Regions from separate parts of the Paenibacillus sp. FSL R7-0345 genome, predicted to be linked through region 1. Evidence: predicted binding sites of a transcription regulator. Region 1 holds the regulator's gene; the other holds the start of a gene.

Region 1 (7,652 bases):
CAGCAGGTCGCAGGACCGCTTGGCAACTGCCAGCTTATCATCCGCCTTGATAGCCTGTCCGGTTTCATCAATCGTCCCGACAACAATGGCCGCTCCATATTTATGGATCAGAGGGGTAACATGCTCAAACTTCTCCTCACCGTCTTCAAGGTTAATGGAGTTAATTATCGCCTTGCCCTGGCAGTACTGCAGCGCCAGATCAATAACCTGAGGGTCGGTGGTATCGATCATCAGCGGCACTTTCACTTTTTTGACGACAAGCTCCAGGAATTTCTTGATATCCTCACTCTCATCGCGGTCCGGGTCCTGCACACAGACGTCGATGACCTGCGCACCGCTCTTGACCTGTGCCCGGGCAATTTCTGAAGCTTCCTCATATTTGCCTTCAACAATCAGGCGTTTGAATTTCCGTGAGCCCAGCACGTTCGTACGTTCCCCGACCATGTACGGGCGGTTGGCATCCTCCACATATACAGGCTCAATCCCCGACAAGGCCGGCGGATGAGTCCCGTTCAGCTGGCGGGGCGGATAGGTCGTAATCTGCTCCACCATAGCCCGGATATGATCCGGGGTCGTTCCGCAGCAGCCGCCGGCGATGTTCAGCCAGCCCTTCTCGGCAAAACCCGCCAGCTTGCGGGCCAGCGAATCGGGAGACTCATGGTAATTCCCGTTTTCATCCGGCAGCCCGGCATTCGGATAACAGCTCACCGCCGCCGAAGAAATCTCTGACAGAGAACGGATATGGTCACGCATGAATTCCGGCCCGGTCGCACAGTTCAGTCCGATCGAGATCGGATTCAGATGCTCTAGCGAAATATAGAAGGCCTCGATATTCTGTCCGGCCAGCGTTGTGCCCATCGGCTCAATCGTACCGGAGATCATGACAGGCAGCGTAATACCGGTCTCTTCAAAAGCATTGCGGATTCCAATGCTGCCTGCTTTTACATTCAGTGTATCCTGTGAAGTTTCCAGCAGCAGAGCATCTACCTTGCCGTCGATCAGAGCAACTGCCTGCTCCTGATAGCTGGTTACCAGCTCCTGGAAGGTCACGCCGCCGGTAACGGAAAGTGTCTTGGTTGTCGGCCCCATTGCGCCTACCACATAACGCGGATGCTCCGGCGTATCGTATTTGTCTGCGGCATTCCGGGCCAGCCGGGCCGCCTCCAGATTAATCTCCCGCGCCTTCTGCGGGATATCATATTCCGCAAGCACGACAGAGGTCGCGCCAAAGGTATTGGTCTCAATCAGATCAGCGCCGGCCTCCAGATACTGCTCATGTATAGTCTGGATAACCTCCGGGCGTGTAAGCACCAGCATTTCATTACAGCCGTCAAGCTCTTCACCGCCAAAATCCTCTCCGGTAAGGGGAACCTGTTGAATCATCGTACCCATTGCTCCGTCCAGAATCAGTATGCGCTGCTGCAAGCTCTCAGCAAGTGTATATTTAGCCACTTCAAAATCCCCCCCGAAAAACATTAGAGTTAGTTTAGCAGAATAAAGCGAAATCGGAAAGCATTGCTTTCCACTCTGCATAATTGTTATTATTTGGCGGTTCCGGGGGCGGCGTACCGTTAAGGTGCAATGGTAAGCTCCTTGCTTGGCATTGAGTGCTGCGTGCGGGCCGTCACATGCGAAGTTACGCTGTACCCGCCCTCTTGTTCAAACACCGTCTCCGCCTCATACACGCCATTGCCGGCGGCCGTTCCCTTTAGCTCAAGCTTCACCGTATCATCATTCTTGCTTACAATTTCAAACAGCACTTCCCGGGCATCATCCACCGGCTCACCGGCCTGGGTAACCACCGCCTGAAACAGAACCGGCTCATTTACCTTTCCCTGTTCCGGACTCCAGCCCAGCTCCACCTTGATAGGTTCCATAGAGATATTTGCGGCAGCGTGCATGTGATCATGCTCTGTATTGTTCCCCGAACAGCCACCCAGTGAAGTTACAGCAACTATAAACAATGCAGCCGCCAGCTGCTTAGGTTTGATCATCCGGCATCCTCCCGATTGGATAATAGGTTCCATTCGAAGCTTACAGCGCGAGTAATCCATTCTGCTTCTATTATACATATAATTTTAAATATTGCCCCCGTATAAATCGTTAACAGGATTAAAAAACAGGACATTCATTCTCCGGCGCCTAAGCGTCTACTTTTGTAACCATAGGGCTGGTGTCAGCATAAGCTGTCGTCATAATGACTGCAGAAGGGTTGCTGAGTGAATTGATTAGTAAAGATCCTGTATACCACATTCTAAAGCTGCTTCAGGAGCAGGGAGAGCCGCACTTCAGACAAATCGGCATTGACGAACGGGACTTTATTGTTGCACTGCAGCATATCCAGAATGCCGGTTATACGGACAGCAGCGGGAGCGGGCTCAGTCAGGCCGGGCTAGATTACATCGATGGTTATGAGAAAAGAATTAAAGCTAACCGGGACTAAGCTTCAAACAACGCGAATACCCGTAATCCATACTCCTCGGATTACGGGTATTTCTTGTTATAATAGTCGTAAAAGGGGGAATTTAACTGAAATTACTGAATAAGCTATACTCCGAATATCTGGTTATACCCAGATTCTTCCGTTTACTGATGCTGTGGGCATGGATTGTTTTATTTTTCGTGGCCGGGTACAGATTGGGCTGGTTCAGCTCCAGGAACAGTTGAATGACAATCCCTATCAGCTCAGTCAGCGGCTCTCCTCCTTTCAATGTCAGCAGAGCAGTGCAGTGCTTACAGATTGCCGTCCTTTTTAACCGTTTCGTAGCGTTCACGGATTTCAAGATTTTTGGCATGATTGTACAGATCTAAGGCTGCAATCGCCCTGAGTGCAAGCTTTACAAACAGAACAAAGGCAATAACTCCTGCCCCTATACATGCTATCCATATCAAAAAGAAGAAGATACTAAATGCTCCGCTAAAGAAAAATCCGGGTTGGCTCATCATCAGATAACTCAGCTCCTTATAGAAAGTATTAACCGAGTATACCCCATTTGGAACAATATGTATGCGAATTCAGTCAACCTCCGACACCAAAAAAACCGGCCCCTTTTACAGGAAGCCGGCTTAGATAAAAAGACTTATAGTGATTGTACCAGCGGAAGCAGCTCGGAGAGATGCCCGATTCTGTAAGCCGGCTGAATTTCGGGATCCGGTTCTTTCTCTGTCCGGTTGATCCAGACAGTCGTCAGTCCTGCGGACAAGCCGCCGAGAATATCCGTTGTGAGCTTATCACCCACCATGATCCCTTGCTCAGGAGTGATATCAAGCAGTTCAAGCGCATGCTGGAAAATCGCCTTGTCCGGCTTGCCCTTGCCGAAGCTGCCGGAAATGACTACATGATCAAAGTAAGGAATCAGCTCAGGAACACCATCCAGCTTCTCCTGCTGCAGAGCCGGACAGCCGTTGGTAAGCAGCAGCAGCTTCACTTTGCCGCGCAGCTCGTCCAGTACCTGCAGCGTCTCTTCATACATGTACGGACGGCTGCGGCGCTCTTCGCCGAACTTCGCAGCCAGCCGCTCAGCCAGTGCTTCATCTTCGATGCCCAGAGCGGCCAGGCCGCGGCGCCAGGATTCCTTGCGGTATGCCGGAGCAAGCTGCTCCAGCTGGCGGAATTCCGGCTGCTCCCCTGCCGTAAAGTTCGCCCAAAGCGCTTCGTACGGGTTAATCCCGATCATCTTCGTAAACGGAAAAGTCTCGTAAGATTCATAGAGACTTCGGGCTTCCTTGCGGACAGCAGCCTCCAGCTCATGAGGGTCAACATTGTTACCTGCCGCTTCGCAGGCGGCACGAAAGGCTTCCTCAACGCTCCGGTCATCCCAGAGCAGTGTATCGTCAAGATCAAATAGTACGGCGGTAATCGGCATAATAACGCTCCCTCTCCCTCTGCTGGTCTATCTTATCTTTCTACTCGTGCACTACTTCAATATTATTGGCTTTGGCGAACTGCTCCAGCCGGGCTCCCATTGCTGCAGTATCATAACGGTTCAGCAATCTGGAGAACACCCACTGCTTGCGCTTGCCTTTATATTTCAGGGAAACCATGCTGCGGGACAGGATAATCTTCTCAATCTCGGAAGCCTGCAGCCAGCGCTCACGGTTAAATTTAATAGTGGAAACTCTGGCCCGCTCAACCTTAAGGAAAGGACGACGGAAGAAAATCAGGGCTGCCAGTAAAAAGTACAGAACAACGCCCAGCCAGTTGGCCAGTATGCCCTGCCCCCGGGCTTCATCAACGGAGCCCACTACCCAGAACATCATCCCGAGCAGCAGCAGAACGATCGGAAATACAATGTTACGGCCTTTAAAAATTTCGCTGCTTCCTGCAGCCGGCGATGATTTGGAAGCGTAAATCGATTCCTTGCCTTGCTTCTTGCGTTGCATATTGACTTGCTTGGTGTTGCGTTGAACCATTCTTTCCCAAGAACGGGCCATGTGAGTTCCCCCTAGTCGTCCTAAAATATCTATGACAAAGCCACAGGACTAATGTGTTAGCCCCTTGTCGCCCTGATCATCGTTGTCCACAATTTCAATGGTATCCAGTTGTGCACGGAAGTTCTTACGGATGTTGCCCAGATAAACTTCACGGAGCCGGGCGCGTTCCTCCAGTTCCTCTTCCGTCAGGCCGCTGCTCTTCTGCTTGCGTGCCAATTCATTGATGCGTGCGACCAATTCGTCTATATTCAATGCTTTCCCCTCCCCTATAAATTCATTCTAACTTTGCCATGAGAAAAAGAGCTTGTCAAGGTCTCCTCCCTGAAAGCTCTTCCTGTCGTAACCTCTATTCCTTCAACTATTAGTATGCAGGCAGTGTCAGCACATCTCCGGCCTGTATATTGCTGCCCTTAAGCCCGCTCGCCTTCTTGATTCCTTCTATATATACAACCGTCCTCATATCCGATGGTTTATGTTCATTTGCGATGCTCCAGAGAGTATCTCCGCGCTCCACCACCACACGCTCAGCCGGCATTACCGATGATACGGATCCTGCAAATACGTTACCTACCACCGTAAAGCCGGAAATCGCCAGCATCAGAATCATGACAAGCTTCACCAGCTGGCCTCTGCGGAACAGATTCGTTAAAGCGCCGAACAGGGATACTGCAGAATTCTTCATACGGGTCACATATTCTATGATAGAGCCAGCTTCGGCAGACTGAACCTCTCGGGTCTCATCATAAATGCTGCGGTAAGTACTGTATTTTAACAATATCATCGACCTCCAAACACTTGTTCTTAAATTTGAATTTAATATAACACGAACATGTGTTTTGATCAATAGGTTTTTTCGAACAATTGTTCCCTTTGTTTCCGCCCCTTTTATACCTCCCCTTCCAGAGGTATCCAAATATTATTACGAGATAGTTAGAACTTATGTTTGTACGAACGGAAGTTCTATGTTATAATTTTCCCAAACATACTATATGGGGTTGATTCCAATGTCAAAGATTTCGAGTCGCCAGCTGGCGATCCTGGAATTCATACGTAATGAAGTCCGCAGCAAGGGTTATCCTCCGTCAGTCCGGGAAATCGGGGAAGCTGTCGGGCTTGCTTCCAGCTCCACCGTACATGGTCATCTGGACCGTCTTGAGAAGAAGGGTCTGATTCGCCGTGACCCTACGAAACCCCGCGCAATCGAGCTGCTCGGCCAGGAAGATTCAGAGAATGTACACCAGTTTGTGCAGACGGTTACCCGTATCCCTGTTGTAGGTAAAGTCACCGCCGGGGTGCCGATTACCGCTACCGAGAATATTGAAGATTATTTCCCGCTTCCTACCCACTATGTCGGTGACAACAAGGTTTTCATGCTCTCTGTACTTGGAGACAGTATGGTTGATGCCGGAATCATGAATGGCGACTATGTCATTGTCCGCCAGCAGCAGACAGCAGACAACGGCGACATCGTCGTAGCAATGACCGAAGAAGATGAAGCTACTGTTAAGACCTTCTATAAAGAACGTGACCATATCCGCCTGCAGCCGGAGAACCCGGCCTATGAACCGCTCCGCTTGAACCGTGTTACCATTTTAGGCAGAGTCATCGGACTTTTCCGTGATATCCACTAATTATCCCCTAATGAGGCTGTTGCGCATGAATTGCGTAACAGCCTTTTTCCTGTCTGCATTCAAATTATAAACAGGCTGCCGTTTCCCGCGCGCAGCGCTCGGCCTCTGGTAACCGCGTGCAGACTCTGCACATATTCTGACAGCAGAAGGAGTGCTGATGACTATGCCTAATTACCGGATTATTGTTGACCTGTCCCAGCGTATGCTGTACCTGCTGGATAATGATGTTGTAACCCGCGGCTTTCCTGTGGGAATTGGTACCATGCTGACTGCTTCACCTGAAGGCGAATATACCATTATTAACAAGCAGCCCAATCCCGGCGGGCCGTTTGGCGCTTTTTGGATGGGCCTGTCCAAACCTCATTACGGCATTCACGGAACCAATGATCCCGCCTCCATCGGCCATATGGTTTCGCATGGCTGCATCCGGATGTATAACGAGGATGTTCTTGCTTTGTCACGTATTGTTCCCATCGGGACACGGGTTACCATCAGGGAGTAGCAGCAGATTTCCGCCCCGCCTCCATCACAAAGGACACCTCCGCGGGGCAGAGGTGTCCTTTATATACTTCTTATGCTTCCTATTCAACAGTCTCTAGAGGACACTGCGCAACAGCCTGATTGCGATGCGGTTCAAGCGCAACGCTTCGCGGATCGATACTCTTGCCGCCAGTAATTCACGTCTCGCCCGGCTTGGTTTAGGCAATCTGCGCAGATTCTCGTTAATTTCTTCAAGCCGCTCCAGCAGGATGGAGCGCTGTGCCAGCAGGGCACGGATCGCTCTGCGGATTCTTGACCGGTCTCTTTCTGCCATATTAACACCTCTTTTACGTTTTATAGTATAAGAGATGCTAAACCAGCTCTTCCGGCCTGTGTGATCCGGCAGTTGTTATTTTTCGGGTATACGCACACGGAATTCAAAATCTTTACGCCTGTAGGTCATCCCGCCCAGCTCTATGTATTCCGGCGTCCATTTTTGCAGCGGACCTGCACAATCAGCAAAGACCGGCGGTTTACCCTTTCGTAACTGCAGTACATATATATCTGCTTCAGCAAGGGCTGCAGCAAATAAATCAGCATCACACACCAGCACTTTATAAGTCGTGTTCAATCCGCTTCCCCCTTGTAGACTGATTCATCCTTGGTATGGATATCTTAAACATTCACTTCAAATATAACACAAATGGTAATGTATGTATGTGATAATTCCCTTACACAGGTATAGAAAAGGGCATTACCAAGAGCTCTCCCATTATAGAAAGCCGCAGATAATGCCCGTTTAATCCCTTTATTCTTAGTCCAGTGTATAAAAAACCGCCAGAATCACAATTGTTAACGTTGAAGCAAATGACAGCCAGGTAAAAAGACGGTCCCAGAATTTATTTTTCATCTGTCTTATATACCACCAAAATTGTACTCCGCTGATGCTCCGCCCCGTCACGCGAGGATTTCACTATAGATCCGTAACAGATGTTTACGACCTGCTCCTCCCTCAGCCCTTTGAGGAACTCGTTTGCCTTATTCTCGGCATAGAAATTATCCCCGTCTACAAATTCTTTTACCTGTATCATTAGTATTCTCCTTTGT
Region 2 (7,652 bases), 1.3 Mb from region 1:
TGTTGGACAACGGGGAGACGGAGCTGTTGTCGTTGCCCCGGACCGCGTTGTTCATCATATTCTCACCTTTACGTACTGTACCGGTGGTTCTGTTCATCAGCTTGTCGCCGCTCTGCTCGACCCGGTTCATCAGTGAATCGCCGTTGCGGTTCATTGTATTGCCGGTCTGATTCATCATCCGGTGATCCGTTCCGTTCAGGATATTAGCCCCTGTGCCGTTCGTTTCACGGATGCGCTCTGTTCTCATACCGGATGTCCCGGTATCCGGAATGGATGATCCCATCCCCCCGCCGGTGCCGGCAGCATTAGCCGCATAACTCGATCCCAGTAAACTCATGGATAATAGTGTAGTGCAGGCAAGGCTAGTGACCAGCTTGTTCAAGTGAAATGCCCCCTTTGAGGAAATTGTATTTCGCTGATAATTTCCCCATGTGGCTCCTCATCTATACAGGTGGTCCTTAATCCCTGACGAGCTTTACCGTTCTAGTGACAGCATCGTAAGTGACGCTCGCGCCCAGTGCTTCAGCAACAGCGCGCACCGGTGCATAGGTTATGCCGTTTTCCAGCAGACCGCTGGTAATTTTAACTCCATTCAGCGTTATCGAAATGGCCTGGTCCGTTCCTGAAGTTGTGCCATTTATTACAGCCAGCGCATCTTTAACCTGCTGTACCGTCGGCTGTCTGCCGGCCCGCAGCTGCTCTGTAGTCAGCCCGAAGGTCATTTCCAGGTGGGAATAATCCTTGAAGGAGGTCCAGTCCCCGCCCCAGGCAAAGCCCAGCTTCTTCGCTTCCTGCGCCACCTGCTGCCAGTCGGCGGTTTTGTCATTGTTACCGTCACGTGACGTGTCCCAGGAGACGTTCTTGCCATCCGGCAGCAGCAGGGCAAAATCAATCGCCAGACCATAGTTATGATAACTGGAGCCGCCTTTGGCATTGGTTACAATGCTACCCGGCTTGGTGCGCCCCTGCGCATACAGTGCATTTTGTTCGGCAATGGTCCGCATACCCTGGGTAATAACGATCGGGATGCCTTTGGCGTAGCTGCGCTGGATCAGGGCACTGGCTCCCGCAAGCAGAACCGGATGGAGCTTGCCCAGCCAGCCTGCCGATTTGCTTTTTACCTGATCTAAAGTAAGCATTTCCTCACCCCCTGGTATAGTAGATGTCCTCCCTGCCTGCTTTGCTTGTACGGTTTGCCTAAAGCATATGCGTCTATTGCACATAACACTCAACACATGACAAAAAGACCCCGCAAAAACAGGGTCATCTCATCCAATATTCATAGCTACGTCAGCCAGCCCCATATCACAATAATCAGAATAAAGATCCCGCCGACAATCAATAAATTAATGGCCTCTGAAAAAAAGCCCGTATGCCGTCCCGAAACAATCCGTTCTTCCTGTTCCTTGGCCCTCAGCTTTGCTGCATCTACGTCAGAACCGCCCAGCGGCGTCCTCGGATCAAACACAAGCCTCACCCCTTCACAGTTTTACATATTATACCATGATTTACAGGTGCTTTGGATGTTTTTCTGCCCAAAAGGCCACACTATTTATGCTGAATTAACTCTACACCCGCGAAAGGTGGATTAGCCAATGGAGATTCACAGTGACAGTTATAAAGTCGCAGCGCTTGACGACAGGGAAGACGCGGTTAAGGTAATCCGGCAGGCCGAGGAGGCCATCGCCCGGTTAACGGGCCGCAAAGAGGTCACGCTGATCGCCTATGAAAAGACTGACGGCTCTGCCTTACTTTAGGCATCAGACGATGTAAGCCTCTGCAATGTCATCCACATGAATCCATTTCCATTCCCCTGCCCACTGCAGCTTAATCTCGCGTGAGTGGGCATGAATGGAAGTGACAAAACCGCTCAGTTGTCTGCCCTCATCATGCAATACCAGTGTTATACGGATATGGCTTCGGAGCGACTGTGCAAGAGTGCTCTCAATCCCTTTCAGTCTCTGCTGACCTGCAGCAGCTTCTTCACGGTGCAATACATCCTCTTCATTTCTGTGAACAGGACTTCCTCCATGTTCCGGCCTGCCCACCCGGCTGCCATCCTGCAGTTCTTCCTCCAGCTGCTTGCTCATCAATGTTCCTCCTTTAAATTGTTAACAAGCTTTCCGCTTACAAAACACGAACATATGTTTGTATTATATCTGCAGGCCCTGCTTATAATCAAGCAGAAAAAAATAACAGCGGTCTGCTGTCATTCCTTCCTGCGTAGCATCCCGCAGACGGCAAGCAAAAGGCGCGCACAGTCAGTCTGTACAGCGCCTCTAATTATTTTCATAATAATGGTTTAAAAGCTTGCTTTAGTTTGCGGAATTACCCGTTCCGGTTCCAGTAACTATCGGGGTTCCGCCAGCATTCCCGCTGTCTGTATCTGCTGCAGCATCCGCATCTGCTTCTGTACTCACCACGGTTCCGGGAACAGTCCCCAGCTCCGTCTCAGCCTCGCTGTCCTCTTCAAGCAGTCCTACAGCGACTCTGGCCTGATTCACTTTGGAGATTCCATACAGCATCGCTACATCCGCCTGCTGATTCATGGCGTTGAACTCGTCTGCAGTAACCTCCGGGGATGCCGCGCTTTGCGAGGCCTGTTCTTTAATGGAATAGGCACTCTGGAATGCAATGGCAGCGTCTCTCAGCAGGGTCTCAACGTTTTCCGGCAGACTCTTGGAAATTTTCACATCATTGACCTGGTCAGCAATATCAGATGCCGTATCCTGGAAAGAATCAAGTGCTTTTTCAAGCTCCTTGTCCGTGGCAGCTCCTGTCGAATAAGAAGTCAGCGTTGTGTTAAAGTTCTCCAATGAGCTTTTGCCCATTTCGTCAAACTTCGTCATTTCATTGTAGAAATTCTGTACAGTCTCCTGTACCTCCTCCTCAGAAGCAGGTGCAGAGCTGTTATTGCTGCAGGCACTAAGGATCATTACCATTAAAAGTAAAGTTGTCAATAAGGCTTTTTTCATCGTCTCAAATCCCTCCACTTAACAGAATAATGGCGGGTTTTGTAAAGCGCAAATGAAATTAATGTAAAAAAAGCTCGAAAACTCCATATTTCAAATTTAAAGCGTCTTCATCGCAAAAAGATCTCCAAAAATTTGGAGATCTTCTGCAAATATACCTCTTCAGGCAAGCACATAAGCTGTAGCTGGAATAACCGCCCTGGGCTGGCTGTGGCTCTCCCACATCAGGATGGCTTTGGCATCCCCCTGGTTTTCATAATACTCGACCTTCAGCTCATGCAGCTTGCCCTGGATCAGCTGAACACTGCCTGTGCGCTCGGTGCCGCTCTGCTTCATCCAGCTGTCAATCACGAGCACTCCGTCGACCCACACCCGTATGCCGTCATCCGAATAGGTATAGAGATTATAGGTCTCACTGAAATCGGGTTTCAGTTTACCGGTCCACCTTACCGCGAAGAAATCGGCATTGATTAACGGGTCCGGGCTTGCTTGTCTCCATGAAAAATTGATGGTAGAATCCGTCCGGACCAATGCCGGGGCTCCGCTCAGTGCGATGTTATTGAAATACTCCCCTTTAATGCCTGGAGGATGCGCCTGCTCTCCTGCAGCAATCAAAGCTATATACTCATCCCTGGTAATAACGAAGCCGTCATTCATAAAAGATTTGATTGCAGCCTCGGTGTTCTGCTCATACAGCAGCTTGGCCCAGGTCAGCTGGTAGGACCACTTGTTCTGCGACTTCGCCAAGTCTGCCGCGGAAGGCAGCTTACCGTTCTCACCGACAGCGATCAGCTTGCCCCGTCCAAGATCCCACAGCGCATCGTGATGACTGGCTTTATAATCCCCGTCGTAAATGTCCAGGGCCAGCACATCCGCTCTGCCGGCGCCGGGATAGTATTTGGCAGGCTCATCGCTCCACTGGTTCTTGGCATTGGGGCTCCATACCCACAGCAGATTGTGCAGATTATGATAGACGGTGTAACGCTCGAACATCAGGTTCCACAGCTCCAGGAAACGGCTTTTCTGCCCCCACCAGAACCAGCCTCCGTTCATCTCATGATACGGTCTCCAGAGGACGGGAACGCCGGCGTCATTCAGTTTTTTCAGGGTAAGTGCCGTTTTGTCGAGATCAGCCAGCAGGGCTGTGTATTGGGTTGTACCTGGCGTTATATATTTGGCAAAATCAGCTTCGCTGAGGTTCATCGAGACATTTGACCAGGCCGGAGCTGTCCCCGGCAGATTGGCATGATAACTCATGGTCACTATTCCACCGGCCTTATGCCAGCGGATGGCACTGTCTGTCACCCACTGACGCTGGTTCGCTATCAGAGCTTCAGTCTGGTTGCCGATTGCACCAAGCTCGTAGCCGTGCAGTCCGGCATATTGACCGCTTGTAGCTTTAAGCTTGTTGCTGAACTCATCCGCACTTTCCAGATAATCATGTATCCCGCTGATGATTCCTTTGCCTTGCAGTGAATATAGATTGTTCAGCAGTTTCAGCGCCGGAGCTGCCAGCTTCTCATCTGCCGGAGCCCGCAGCAGGGCGCGGAAGGCAGTCTGCCACGCTGCATCATTTACCAGCCGGGATGCCGAATCGAGCAGATCCCGGAGTATGCGCTGTTCCATTTGTTCCACCATCCTTTTTTTGTACCATTGTATGGGTACAACCGGTACAGGGAAGCGGCGGATGGCAGGTAAACAGAGATAATATTAAAATTTTTAATGAACTTTTAAGGGTTATCTATGTATGTAAATAAAAAGAATTACTGGCGGGAGTATCGCATTGGCAGCAGATTCAGAATATCCGCTTTCTCCAGATTCTCTTCCCCGGGAACGATCACCCTGCAGTCTTTTCCATAATCGGCGATCAGCTCACGGCACATTCCGCAGGGCGACACTACTTTGATCTCTCTGTCTTCACTGTCCGGGTCTGGGTGCCTTACGGCAACAATGGTATCAAAATCCTTATAGCCTTCTGAAATGGCTTTGCCGATAACCATGGCCTCTGCACAAAGGGTCACCCGCGAAAGACTTGCTTCCAGGTGCACCGCCGTAAAAATCTCTCCCGTCTTCGTGCGCAGCGCCGCACCGACATGGTGTCTTTCCCACTCATACCGCTTTTTGATTATCTCCTGGGCAGCGGCAACAAGTGTTTCATCTTCAATTGAAATTTTAGCGCTCATCTGATCCTCCTCCTTATCATTCCGGACATAATCTGCGTTTCAAGTCTATTTTTCATAATTTAGTATACTAAAATCTGCTAATTGTAAGCTATACTGATTAGACCAAAGCAACAAGATCCCAACATCATCAGGAGGAGCAAGTGAAAAAACAGAAAATCATCCCCAGTCTTATTATCGTTGTTCTGCTGGCCTTGGCAGCCTACTTGTTTGAAGAGAACGGCCCGTCCGTAACAACGCCGTCCACCGGAGATGCCGAGGTAGTGCAGCTGGTCTTCCCCTCAGACCGTTATCCTGAAACAGCGGAGCACATCCAGGACGCGATCCGGAACGGCGAGTCAGCGGTCTGTACGATCAGCCGTGAGGATGCGGAGGAGAACCGCAAGGAATCGCTCAAAGGGGTGCCCACCAAAAAAGGCTATGACCGCGATGAGTGGCCGATGGCTATGTGTGCTGAAGGCGGTGCCGGAGCTGATATTGAATACATAACCCCAAGCGACAACCGCGGTGCAGGCAGCTGGGTAGGCAACCAGCTTGAAGGCTATGCCGACGGAACACGGGTAGAGTTTATGTTCAAATAAGCGGGAACAGCAGGCAGCCCCGTCCGGGCTTTTACCTGACGGAGCTGCTGCTGCCAAGAACGATTTTAGAATAGACAGGCTTTTGTGATAATAACCAGCAAAATGAACAGTACCAGAATGGCATTTGTCGAAGTCATCCAGGGGTTTACAACCGGAACCACAGGAGGCCCTTGATTCACTCCGCCAACATTGTTTCCGCAACCGCAACCGTATTCTGCACCCATTTTATATTCCTCCCTGTAATGTTTATGCCTACAGCACAGAATATGAAGCAGCCAGCCCGGCAGTCTGGGCCAATCGGCAAACAGTTCTGTTCGCCTAATGAAATCTAATGAATGAACTCTTTTAAGTCGATATACATAAGGAGTGCCGGCTATACTTAAATTTCAACAAACAGGAGGTACGAAATGGACATTGCCGCCTTATCCACTGTCATGAGCCAGGCGTCCCTGAAGCAGGCTGCCGGACTCCAGGTCATGAGCATTGCCAAAGATACAGCTGTAATGCAGGCCCAGAATATGGCCCTGATGCTCCAGCAGAGCCCGCATCCGAATCTTGGAAAAACACTTGATATTCAGGTTTAATTGTTTTATTCTTAAATACATAAGAACGCCAGTTCCGGTCTGCTACCGGAAATCCTTCGCCCTCCGGGCTTTTCTTTTACCCATAAATACGAACATACGATCTTATTTAGAGGTGATAATATGCAATCTTACTACCAAATGACTGCCCTTGAGAGCTGGACCGAAGATCTGTACCAGCGTCTGCAGGTAAGAAAACCAGCCGATATTTCCATTTCCTACATAGCTGAACGCCTGAACATCTGGGTTCACTACCTGGATGTGCGCAGCAAGAGCGTTGAAGCCTCTGCCGGCATGTACACCATGTTCCTGGACAACCGCCTTCCGCCGGAGCTGCAGCGCCTGGAATTCCTTCATGAGCTCTGCCATCTGCTCCGCCATGCCGGCAACCGTATTCTGATGCCCGGACATTTCACACAGGCGCAGCAGGATGAATCCGAGCGCTTCATTCTCTACGCTGCTATGCCCTATTCCATGATCTCTGCCAGACCTTTGCCGGAACTGCGCGAGGATGCCGTCTATCATCTGGCCACTACCTTTCAGGTGCCCGAAGAGCTGGCTTTGCAGCGGATTGACCAGATTCAGCGCCGGGTATTCCAGGGTCAGCTGATGGCTGTGATGGAACGGAGCGAGGAGAGAAAATTCATCCAGCGACATATTCGTTAACTTCCGCGGGGACAATATCTTCATAAGTCCTTGAGGGGGAGCGATATGGAAGCTATTCAAGTCATCCGGCTATTACTGTCCCATCCGGATTACAGTGTGGATGCAGTTCATCCGGAGATACCGGATTTTGTCGGCATTGCGGCGATTGAAGTCGATCACGAAACCCAGACCTTCTCAATTCTGCTGCAGGAACCGGAAGGATGAACTGCCTGGCCGGCTCCAAAAAAATGACCCCGCCGGCGTCAGGCAGGGTCCAAATCTATGAATAAGAGGGGTATGTGAATACTTTACAGCGGTTAGCTTAATTCAGTATGAAATCCAGCTGAAGTCCGGCTGAAATGTTATCTTTTCTGTGCCAGGCGTAGTCCATTAACAAACCGGTTATCCTTCAGCACCGGCACGGCATAGCTGATATCCATCTGGCAGCAGTAGGTCACGTCCGCCTCGAACCCCCGTTCACGCAGTTCACGGCCGCTGGACGACTCCCAGATCAGCTCCCCGATCCGTTGCCCGGAGGATTGCAGCGCGCCAATGCAGATCTGGGCTTCCGGTGACCTGCTCCCGGACAGCCTGGAAAGAATCAGGCCGGCCCCCAGGTAATCTTCAATGCCGGGGCGCAGGTTATTCTCAGCCCCGATGGCATCCGGCCACTTCTCACCGCAGGGGACTACT

What was found. Region 1 encodes LexA, which represses DNA repair genes until DNA is damaged. Its sites were predicted from a motif close to CGAACATATGTTCG; they were not measured.
Region 2: the regulator LexA is predicted to act here: its motif matches at 6,407-6,420, upstream of NST84_RS22430 (ImmA/IrrE family metallo-endopeptidase).

The regions. Positions count from the first base shown of each region.
Region 1 is NZ_CP152002.1:3,902,491-3,910,142, forward strand. It holds gene metH (methionine synthase) at 1-1,452, opposite strand, end outside; gene NST84_RS16530 (FixH family protein) at 1,572-1,994, opposite strand; gene NST84_RS16535 (hypothetical protein) at 2,198-2,443, shown strand; gene NST84_RS16540 (hypothetical protein) at 2,734-2,892, opposite strand; gene NST84_RS16545 (HAD-IA family hydrolase) at 3,081-3,866, opposite strand; gene NST84_RS16550 (hypothetical protein) at 3,907-4,434, opposite strand; gene NST84_RS16555 (DUF896 domain-containing protein) at 4,483-4,686, opposite strand; gene NST84_RS16560 (LysM peptidoglycan-binding domain-containing protein) at 4,796-5,209, opposite strand; gene lexA (transcriptional repressor LexA) at 5,439-6,065, shown strand; gene NST84_RS16570 (L,D-transpeptidase) at 6,229-6,567, shown strand; gene NST84_RS16575 (hypothetical protein) at 6,661-6,879, opposite strand; gene NST84_RS16580 (hypothetical protein) at 6,955-7,176, opposite strand; gene NST84_RS16585 (sporulation protein Cse60) at 7,445-7,636, opposite strand.
Region 2 is NZ_CP152002.1:5,184,426-5,192,077, forward strand. It holds gene NST84_RS22380 (WGxxGxxG family protein) at 1-382, opposite strand, end outside; gene NST84_RS22385 (M15 family metallopeptidase) at 459-1,139, opposite strand; gene NST84_RS22390 (hypothetical protein) at 1,286-1,468, opposite strand; gene NST84_RS22395 (hypothetical protein) at 1,596-1,757, shown strand; gene NST84_RS22400 (YolD-like family protein) at 1,761-2,090, opposite strand; gene NST84_RS22405 (hypothetical protein) at 2,316-2,975, opposite strand; gene NST84_RS22410 (glycosyl hydrolase) at 3,135-4,598, opposite strand; gene NST84_RS22415 (cytidine deaminase) at 4,736-5,155, opposite strand; gene NST84_RS22420 (NucA/NucB deoxyribonuclease domain-containing protein) at 5,296-5,733, shown strand; gene NST84_RS22425 (YjfB family protein) at 6,141-6,317, shown strand; gene NST84_RS22430 (ImmA/IrrE family metallo-endopeptidase) at 6,438-6,980, shown strand; gene NST84_RS22435 (hypothetical protein) at 7,026-7,184, shown strand; gene NST84_RS22440 (2-phosphosulfolactate phosphatase) at 7,322-7,652, opposite strand, start outside.